2 regions of the Peribacillus sp. genome follow, and region 2 is predicted to be linked to the other one. Evidence: riboswitches for the same ligand, from Rfam matches in the RefSeq annotation. Region 2 holds a riboswitch; the other holds the start of a gene.

Region 1 (3,640 bases), on a different contig from region 2:
CGACTGTCACTTTCAACTTGAAGCAGGATTTCTTGCCGAACAAATCAGCTTACAAAAAGGATTCAGCGCGGAAGCTCTTGAGGAACCCAAACGAAGAGCCGGCAGAGTTTCCTTCTTAGTTAAGTTGGATTTAAAAGATCCGATTCAATAAACATGGTACGATAGCCATCAATTCATCTAGTTGAATTGATGGCATTTTTTTGAATTGAAAAACGAATAGGCTGTCAAGAAAATTATGACAGCCAAAGGGAATCTTTTTTGCAAAAAAATTATGTTACAATACTTCTAACGGTTTACGTTCATCCAGTCTAAACGCTTCATGCAAGGCATCAACAGCTGTAACCATTTCTTTCTCATGGATTACGGTCGATACTTTGATTTCAGAAGTACTGACCATTTTTATCTGAATCTTCGCTTCAGCAAGGACAGCAAACATCTCTGCTGCTACACCCGGATTCGAAACCATTCCTGAACCGACAATTGAAACCTTAGCCAGATTGGATTCTGTTTCAACTCTTTGGAACGGCATTGTTTCTTTATTAGCTTCTAGCACCTCAAGCAGGTTTGAGACATCTTCGCTTTTAATAGAAAATGATAAATTATTCATGTCTTGCTCTGTCATACTCTGAATAATGATATCAACATTTATCTGGTTCTTTGCGAGTGTAGTAAAAATTGTAGATAATGTTCCGAGACTTCCAGCTAATCCATAAATCGTGACTCGTGTAATTCGATCCTCAAATGCAATTCCTCTAACAATTAAATTCTGCTCCATCGTTGCTTCCTCCTCTATCATTGTTCCTTTTTCTTGTGCTGTACTCGAGCGGACTTCAAGCGGTATATGATGATTCTTGGCAAATTCAACGGCTCTTGGATGTAAAACACCTGCGCCTAGGTTTGCTAGTTCCAGCATTTCATCGTATGAAATGGAATTAAGTTTTCTTGCGTTTTTCACATACCGAGGATCCGTAGTAAATACCCCCGTAACATCTGTATAGATGTCACACCGATCTGCTTTTAACGCCGCTGCAAGAGCTACTGCCGTCGTATCAGATCCGCCGCGCCCAAGCGTAGTTATTCCCCCATCTTCGGCCAGCCCCTGGAATCCGGCAACGACGACAATTTTCCCCTCATTCAAACTATTCTGTACTTTTTCTGTATCTATATCTAAAATCCGTGCATTTCCATACACTGCTTCACATTTAATCCCTGCCTGCCAGCCTGTTAAGGAAATGGCTTCCTGCCCTTTTTCTATCAACGCCATTGTAAGAAAGGCAATCGTTACTTGCTCGCCCGTAGTAAGTAACATATCCATTTCCCGCTTCGATGGCCGTTGGGTTATATCGTATGACATGGAAACAAGCTCATCGGTTGTTTTGCCCATTGCTGATACAACGACGACTACGTCATTTCCATTTGCAGCCTCTTCAATTACTCGATCAGCTACATTTTTAATTTTTTCTATACTTCCTACTGAAGTCCCGCCGAATTTTTGAACAATCAACCCCATATCATGCTGCACCCTCTCTTATTTTAGTTTCCAAAATAGCCACAAAAAAACAGCAATGAGAAGAGTCTCATTGCTGTGATATCGTAAAAGAATACGGCTAACACAGTGAGATAGCTCTCCAGAATTTTTCATTCTGACAATCTGCCATCTCTTAAATGTACAGACCAGCACTTTGAGTGGATGAGCACTCAACTGCTTCGGCGATTTTCCCTTTCTAGACTTTTCACGGAAGCTCATACTTCTCCAAGTCTATACTAATGAATCTCGCACCTCTATCAACACATTAAATTGGTAAATACTTATAAATTCATACTGAATTATAGCATAGGGATATAAATGGTTCAACACTATTCTTGCAATTTTCTTGCAATTTCCTCAGCTACGCTCTGCGGCATTCCTGCCTCCAAAAACTCTGCAACCCCAGCCTCGCGCATTTTTTTTACCGATCCAAAATGCTTTAACAGCTGCTTTTTACGTTTTTCTCCGACACCTGGGATCTCATCAAGTAAAGATTGAAAGGCGCTTTTCCCGCGAAGTTGTCGATGGAATGTAATCGCAAATCGATGCACCTCATCTTGTATTCTTTGCAGCAGATAAAATTCCTGACTGCTCCGATCCAATGGTATGATTTCAAGAGGATTGCCAATCATCAGTGAGGATGTACGGTGCTTTTCATCCTTTACAAGACCCGCCAGAGGAACTTCAAGTCCCAGTTCATTCTCTAAAATATCTCGAACACCATCCACATGACCTTTACCTCCATCAATGATGATTAAATCTGGAAGCGGTAATCCTTCTTTTAATACTCGAGTATATCTTCGTCTGACGACTTCACGCATGGTTTCATAATCGTCTGGACCCGATACCGTTTTAATTTTATATTTCCGATACTCACGTTTTTCAGGCTTTCCATCAATAAATACCACTAGTGCAGAAACTGGATCAGTTCCTTGTATATTTGAATTATCAAAAGCCTCTATCCGATGAGGTGTATAGATTCCTAACCTTTGACCAAGGTTCTCCACTGCTTTAATCGTTCGTTCTTCGTCACGGTCAATTAAAGAGAACTTCTCTTGAAGTGCAATCGAAGCATTTTTATTTGCCAGCTGCAGCATATCCTTCTTCTGACCACGTTTCGGGTGAATAACTTTTACTTGTAGTAACTTTTCAGCCATCTCACCATCTACAGCCTCTGACAAAAGAATTTCCTTTGGTTTAAAATGGTTAGGTTTCGTATAAAATTGACCTAAATAGGTCAAAAGTTCTTCTTCCGGCTCATCATAAATAGGGAATAAAGAAACATCTCGTTCAATTAACTTCCCTTGACGAACAAAAAACACCTGAACGCACATCCAGCCCTTATCAAAGGCATAACCGAAAATATCACGATCGGTAAAATCAGTAGACATCATCTTTTGCTTTTCCATTGTAATCTCAATATGGGCAATTTTATCGCGGTACTCTTTAGCCCGCTCAAAATCAAGAGCTTCAGCTGCAGCATGCATTTTCTCTGTCAGTTCAGCTTTAATCTCTTTATAGCCGCCGTTTAGGAAACGAGTAATATCCGTCACAATATTTTTATACTCTTGTTGCGGCACATCAAAGACACAAGGTGCCAGACATTGCCCCAAATGATAATAGAGACACACCCTATCTGGCAGCGTGTTGCATTTTCGCAAAGGATATATTCGATCAAGCAGCTTCTTTGTTTCATTAGCAGCAATTACATTCGGATAAGGTCCAAAATACTTTCCTGAATCTTTTCTTACTTTTCTAGTAATAATTAATTTTGGATGTTTTTCAGCAGTCAGTTTAATAAACGGGTACGTTTTATCATCTTTCAACATCACATTATATTTTGGATCATGCTTTTTAATTAACGTCAGTTCCAATATCAACGCTTCAATATTCGATGAGGTAACGATATATTCAAAATCCTCGATTTCATTAACAAGCCTTAGGGTTTTTCCATCATGCGACCCATTGAAATAAGAACGAACTCTATTTTTTAACACTTTTGCTTTCCCGACATAGATAATCGTACCTTGCCTGTCTTTCATCAAATAGCAGCCAGGCTGGTCAGGAAGAATTGCAAGCTTATCCTTCATTCTTTGATTCATCGGCTGCCTC
Region 2 (6,725 bases):
TGGCCTACGGTTGTAACAATCATTGGAATGGTTATTAGTTTTTATTTTCTCTCAGCAGCTATTAAGACGCTTCCAATTGGAACTGCTTATGCAATTTGGACTGGTATTGGCGCATTGGGTGCCGTAATCATGGGAATCATTCTTTTTAATGAACCAAGAAGTGTTTCTCGTTTAGTTTTTGTTGGATTTATATTGGTTGGAATTATAGGGTTGAAAGTTACCTCCTCTAATTAAGGCATGATCATTTTTACTCCATAAGAATAAATCAATTGATACGGCGGATAATAACTGTATCAACTTAGAGGAGTGAAAATGATGAGAAAATCTGCCGCAATTATAGCTAGTAGTGTAATGGCCATATTTATTGGAGGATGTTCAGCCAATAATGATAACCAGAATACGGATGTAGGGATGAATAATCGAGACAACCCTAATACACCTAATGTAAATCAAGTTAGAAACGGAGATTATATAACGCCGAGAAATGTTAATACAAATGATGCGGGAGTTAGAGACAATACTAACGGAAAAGATATGCGCCTGTCAGAAGACATTTCTAAAAGCCTGAATGATTTGAAAGAGATTAAACGTTCAACGGTAATCGTGGTTGGGGATCAGGCATATGTTGCCGCACAGCTTACAGATGATAAACAGACGCGTTTTTCTAAAGAGGTAAAGCAGAGAATAGCCAAAAAAGTGAGAGAAGCAGATCGTACAGTCAAACATGTTTACATTTCCACTAGTCCTAACTTTGTTAAGCGAATGGATCAATATGCAAGAGATGTGAGGAATGGAAAACCACTCTCAGGTATGTATGAAGAATTCAGTTCTGTAGTAAAACGGGTTTTCCCGCGGGCATATTAGTGAGATGGTTTCAGATGCGCTTCGAGCTCATTTTTGTGCGAAAACAGGTATGTGCTGTGCGCAACAGCTACTTTCTTGTGCGGAAGCCCTGTTCAGATATATTTGATTTTACAAAAACCAGCCTTCCAAAATTGGGAGGCTGGTTTTTGTACGCATTATTATTTTTCTTCTGTAGTAAAGTCACATTCTTCTAAAGGAATTACTTTTGTTTTTTTGATGAATTTATAGCCTAACCAAAGTACAAAGAATAAAGGCAGGCCTATATATGCACTGATTGCCCCTAACCAATCAATTGAACCACCGGTAAAGGCTTCATAGTTTTGCCCGAATATAACAACGAGACAGACGCCTAGAGCGAATATAGGGCCAATTGGGAATAGCTTTGACCGATAGGGAAGATCGTTTAAATCTCTTCCTTGGACTACATAGGCTCTTCTGAAACGGTAATGAGCAATAGCGATACCTACCCACGTGACAAACCCGGCCATACCAGAAGCATTTAGGAGCCAGACGTATACCACACCATCACCAAAGAGGGTAGTAGAAAAGGCAAGGGTACCAACAAGGCTTGTCATAATTAGTGCATTAACTGGAACGCCTCTCTTATCTAGTTTACCAAGGAACTTAGGGGCTTTCCCATCCCGTGCAAGATCCCATAGCATCCGTGTTGATGCATACATTCCAGAGTTACCAGCAGAAAGAACAGATGTTAAGATAACGGCGTTCATTAAGGAAGCTGCGAAGGCAAGTCCTGCTCGTTCAAACACGAGTGTGAATGGACTAACCGCAACGTTTTCACTAAGAAGACGAGCGTCTGTATACGGAATAATCATTCCGATGACAAAGATCGCTAAAATATAAAATAAGATAATTCTCCAGAAAACGGAGTTGATGGCCTTAGGGATTGTTTTTTCTGGATTCTCACTTTCTCCGGCAGCAATTCCTAGAAGTTCTGTTCCTTGGAATGAGAAGCCAGCCACCATAAAGATACCAAGAATGGTGAAAAATCCGCCGTTAAATGGTGCACCTTCAATTGTAAAGTTAGAGAAACCGATTGTTTCTCCACCCATGATTCCGAAAATGATTAATATACCGGTAATTAAGAAGATGATAACGGTTATGACTTTAATAAGAGCAAACCAATATTCTGCTTCACCGAATCCTTTAACAGACATGTAATTAAACAAAAACATTATAATTAAAGCAAGCGCGCTCCAAAGAAGAGACGGACTGTCTGGAAACCAAAATTTCATAATCAACACAACAGCGGCAAGCTCAGCTGCAATGGTGACTGCCCAGTTATACCAATAATTCCATCCAATCGCAAAACCGAAAGAAGGATCAATAAATCGTGAAGCATAAACCCTGAATGAACCAGTGACAGGCATGTACGCTGCCATTTCAGCTAGGCCAGTCATTAAAAAGTAAACCATAAGTCCAATTGCTGCATATGCGACTAATGCTCCGCCTGGTCCAGCCGTATGAATGGCTCCCCCGCTGGCAAGGAAAAGACCAGTACCAATGGTTCCGCCTAGAGAGATCATTGTTAAATGCCGTGCTTTCAGTCCACGTTGTAGTTGACCGTTTGATGATTGTGAATTCTTCACTGAACTAACACTCCTTTAATATTTAGAAGAAAAAAGGCACAAAAAAACAGCAGTCGAAAAAGATCGACGGCTGTTGACAGTCCGTTTATCCTTCCGAAGATAGCACCCCACGTTAAAAAACGTGACAGAGATGTTCCTATTTGAAAACATCGCCAGCGTGGGTATACAATGTTATACCCAAACTTCGGCAACTTATCCTTTCTGAAGGAGTCAAAAATTTTCATTGAATCTCGTCCTTCATACTTTTATAAGCTGCAGCCTCTAACTCATCGGTTAATGAGGAAGTATTAAATTAATTATGTTAAAATTATAAATGACTTTAAAGTAGAGTGCAATGAATAAATATGGAAGCAATTCTATTTATGCGTTAATGCATTCAATTAGACAATAACCGTGCTGGATTTTTTTCTAGTTGACTACGGTCATGGAGGTTTTCCAATCTGTTCTAGAGGTAGTAATATGGTCGTTATGAAGAGCTTTTCTACAACGCGGTCATTATAAAAGCAAATAAAACCAAAATGTATACCTTCTTGCACGGTATGAAATATTATCCATCCTGCGATATAGTTGAGATTTTGCTTGGATAAAGTATAATGGATAAATGGCTTTAAGTAGTGCTTGCATTGTTAGGGGAGATTTAAAATGGAACAGCAAAATAGATTTTCAAATCGCATCGACTACACCTTAGTTTTTATCTTATTTCTATTATGTATTTCTAGTTGTATCGCCATATACAGTGCTATGACAACAGGGCAGTATACGGAAAACTTTCTAGTAAAACAAATATTCTGGTATGCCGTGGGTGTGGGCATTATCGCAGCGGTAATAACTTTAGATTCTGATCAATTAATGAAAATTTCTTGGTATGCATACGGTTTTGGACTATTCTTGTTACTTTTACTTATTATTGCACCAGAAAGTATCGTACCAGTTCGAAATGGTGCTAAGAGTTGGTTTATCATCCCGGCACTTGGATCCATTCAGCCGTCGGAGTTTATGAAGGTCTTCCTGATCATGGGATTGGCCAAAACGATCTCTAGTCATCATCCAAAATTCATGATAAAAACAATTAAAACAGATTTATGGCTGTTAATTAAATTAGGTATTGTTACAATGGTTCCACTTGCACTTGTTATGCAGCAGCCTGACCTTGGGACTTCAATGGTGTTTATAGCCATCATGCTTGGAATGATGTTTATTTCAGGAATATCATGGAAAATACTTTTGCCGATTGTGTCGGCGGTTGCTTCAATTGGATCATTGATTTTATATTTAGTATTGAAACAGCCTGCCTTACTAGAAAAATATTTAGGCGTAAAGGAATATCAGTTCGGTAGGATTTACTCTTGGCTTGATCCGTATAACTATTCGAGTACAACGGGCTTTCAACTGACTAAGTCACTGCTGGCAATTGGCTCAGGACAAACGACGGGTAAAGGTATCGGTTCTCGTGAAGTCTACCTCCCGGAAAGTCATTCCGATTTTATCTTCAGTGTAATTGGCGAAGAATTTGGTTTTGTTGGTTCAAGTATTTTGATTAGTTTATTCTTCTTATTAATATATCATTTAACCAAAACTGGCATGTATACGAAAAATCGTTTTTATACATATCTCTGTGTTGGTGTGATTAGTATGATTACTTTCCATGTCTTCCAAAATATTGGGATGACAATTGGGGTCTTGCCAATTACGGGTATTCCTCTTCCATTTATCAGTTATGGAGGAAGTTCACTAATGGGGAATATGATGGCTATGGGACTGATCTTCAGCATCCGCTATCATTATAAAAAATACATGTTTTCTTCAAATAGTTAGTAAAAAACGCTTGTTGTTAAGACCTTTTCAGGTCATTAGCAATAGGCTTTTTTTTTAGTTGGTTTTTATAGTCTAAAATTAGGTAAAAACTGAATTTATAGGTTTTTAGTCCTGGTAAAAAGGGAATAGGTAGAAAAGAAATTTATCCCGGGGGACTACAGCATGCATACATACTCAAAAAGCCATGGTTCAAATAACTATATAATCGGAATCAGTTTACTAGTTATTATTATGATGGGGCTGCTATTCAACATACATCTGGTTTACCTGCTTATTGTTGGCCTGATACATGGATGCTGCGTAATCCATGTATATAAAACCGAGAACCAAAAGAATAACCTTATTCACTATGGAACCGCCACCTTTAATCATCAAGGAAAGATGACGACAATTAATGAAAAAGGGAAAGAAATTCTGTTTGCTAATCCTTCTGAAAGCATGGATGATTGGGAGCTTATAGATGAATATGGTTTACCTATAGCACGAGAAAAACGGCCATCTATTCTAACACTAAGGAATGAGCAGCCCATGCAAAACCAAATGATTGGCTTAAAGCATAAAAGCAGCGGTCAAGAGAAATGGCTTCTTCTGCACACTAATCCAATTCTTTCAAAGAAGAGACAAATAGATGAAGTAGTTATCGTTTTTACAGAAGTATCTTTCTTACTTCAATATAGAAATGAGATGCAAAATCGTAACAATCAGTTGAAGCTCCTATCCTTAACAGATGGGTTAACTGGAATTCCAAACCGGCGTTATTTTGAGGAATACTTACATGACGTATGGGAGGACATGCGTAAACAAAAAAAAACAATGACGCTGATTATGCTTGATATTGATTATTTTAAGAAATTTAATGATACATATGGTCATATAGAAGGAGATATTTGTCTTAAAAAAATAGCGAAAGTCTTGGAGAAAACGGTCAATGATTCAGGAAAGGTGTTTCGTTATGGGGGTGAAGAGTTTGCGGTCATCCTTCCGAATGCGAATGAATACACTAGCACGAAACTGGCTGCTAGATTAAGACAAGAAGTAGAAAAATTGAGAATACCGCATTCAGTGTCAACTGATCGTGCCTATGTAACCGTAAGTACAGGAGCAACTTCTTTTGTTCCTCAGGACATGGAGAGTGTAGAGAAGTATGTTAAATCAGCGGATAATCAATTGTATGAAGCGAAGCGGAACAGGTGTCGGGCTTGCTAATTCTAGTCAATCATTCATACTATTTAATCATTGAAGCTAGTAAAGGAGGAATTTGATGACTGAACAGTTTAAAGCACAATTTGACGCACTCCTCGAAAAATATTCAGAGCTATTACTTGGAAGCGGCGAGGAAGAATTGAAGGAAAAAGTTCGTTATTATGCGTTATATACTCAGATTTCAAAAACCATGCCTGCACTCGTTAAACATTGGAATCAAATCTATCCAGACAGTAAACAAGAAATGATACAGCTGATTGCGGAGATTAAGCAATTGAATGATGCTCACCGCAATAAATCAACTGAATAATAAGGAGGAGGCGTAAAGCCTCCTTTTCTTTTTAATGAAGAGAATAAGGAAATTGGTTTTCGTAGTCAGTAAATTGTTGATGTGATTGGCTTATTTTCTGAGTCTCAGCTTTTTCGAGACTGTACCAGCCTTTTTGGAACATTAGATTGTATAAGTTCCGCTGCATCTCGGCTGTTTCATTATAGATAGAAAGAATGTCTTGATATAACTCTTGGTGGCTTGCTTCATTAATTGCCGTATCATAGGAACTTTTCATATACTTTTCTGTGCTTAAAAGATCATTGATAAAATCCCGCTCGTTCATTTGCGGCGTTTTAGGTACTGGTGTTTCTGGATTCTGAACTTTATTTTGGTTTTGATTATCCATAGGAAAGCCTCCTCAGACTATTGTAGTTGTTGTTGACCGGCATCCAAGTGTGAGAGAATTTTCTCATAATGTCTTTGGTGCATTTGTCCACATTCATTTATCGCCGTGACAAGCTGAGGGTCCGTGCACTGAGTTGCGTAGAAATGGGCTTTTTTAAGTGCTGACAAATTCCATGAAAGCATGTCTGTAATATAGAGAGCATCCTTAGATGTTATAACCTTCGGAGGTTGTGCCATGGTGCTTTGTGTTTGCTGCTGATTGGACTGTTCAAATGATTGGTTCTGCATTTGTATCCTCCTTTTCAAGTAAACGAACTTTCTTACTTTCCCCTCGTCAAAAAAAACTATACAAAATAAATATTTTTTGAAGATTTGAATTATATATCCATTATATTAAATAAATGGTAATATAATCTTGCGATAGTTTTCCCCTTGCTTTATAAAAGGGAGGGATACAGGAGGCAGCTATATGGAGAAAGCAATGAGAGATTTTTTTCTGTTCTTATCGAAAAATAGAGGTATGACAAAATTAGCTAAAAGATATGGGCTGCGCTTTGGAG

The links. A riboswitch is a leader RNA that binds a small molecule or an ion and turns the genes downstream of it on or off. The one in region 2 is predicted to bind lysine.
Region 1: another riboswitch for lysine. It lies ahead of AC52RT_RS07740 (aspartate kinase); the one in region 2 lies ahead of AC52RT_RS17305 (amino acid permease).

The regions. Positions count from the first base shown of each region.
Region 1 covers NZ_JAZVJO010000247.1:48-3,687, forward strand. The annotation lists partial or broken gene AC52RT_RS07735 (DUF2507 domain-containing protein) at 1-151, shown strand, start outside; gene AC52RT_RS07740 (aspartate kinase) at 275-1,510, opposite strand; lysine riboswitch at 1,614-1,793, opposite strand; gene uvrC (excinuclease ABC subunit UvrC) at 1,858-3,630, opposite strand.
Region 2 covers NZ_JAZVJO010000522.1:5,168-11,892, forward strand. The annotation lists gene sugE (quaternary ammonium compound efflux SMR transporter SugE) at 1-234, shown strand, start outside; gene AC52RT_RS17300 (YhcN/YlaJ family sporulation lipoprotein) at 316-864, shown strand; gene AC52RT_RS17305 (amino acid permease) at 1,023-2,471, opposite strand; lysine riboswitch at 2,564-2,743, opposite strand; gene AC52RT_RS17310 (FtsW/RodA/SpoVE family cell cycle protein) at 3,114-4,286, shown strand; gene AC52RT_RS17315 (GGDEF domain-containing protein) at 4,449-5,492, shown strand; gene AC52RT_RS17320 (DUF2573 family protein) at 5,548-5,799, shown strand; gene AC52RT_RS17325 (spore coat protein) at 5,831-6,166, opposite strand; gene AC52RT_RS17330 (hypothetical protein) at 6,184-6,453, opposite strand; partial or broken gene AC52RT_RS17335 (proline dehydrogenase family protein) at 6,635-6,725, shown strand, end outside.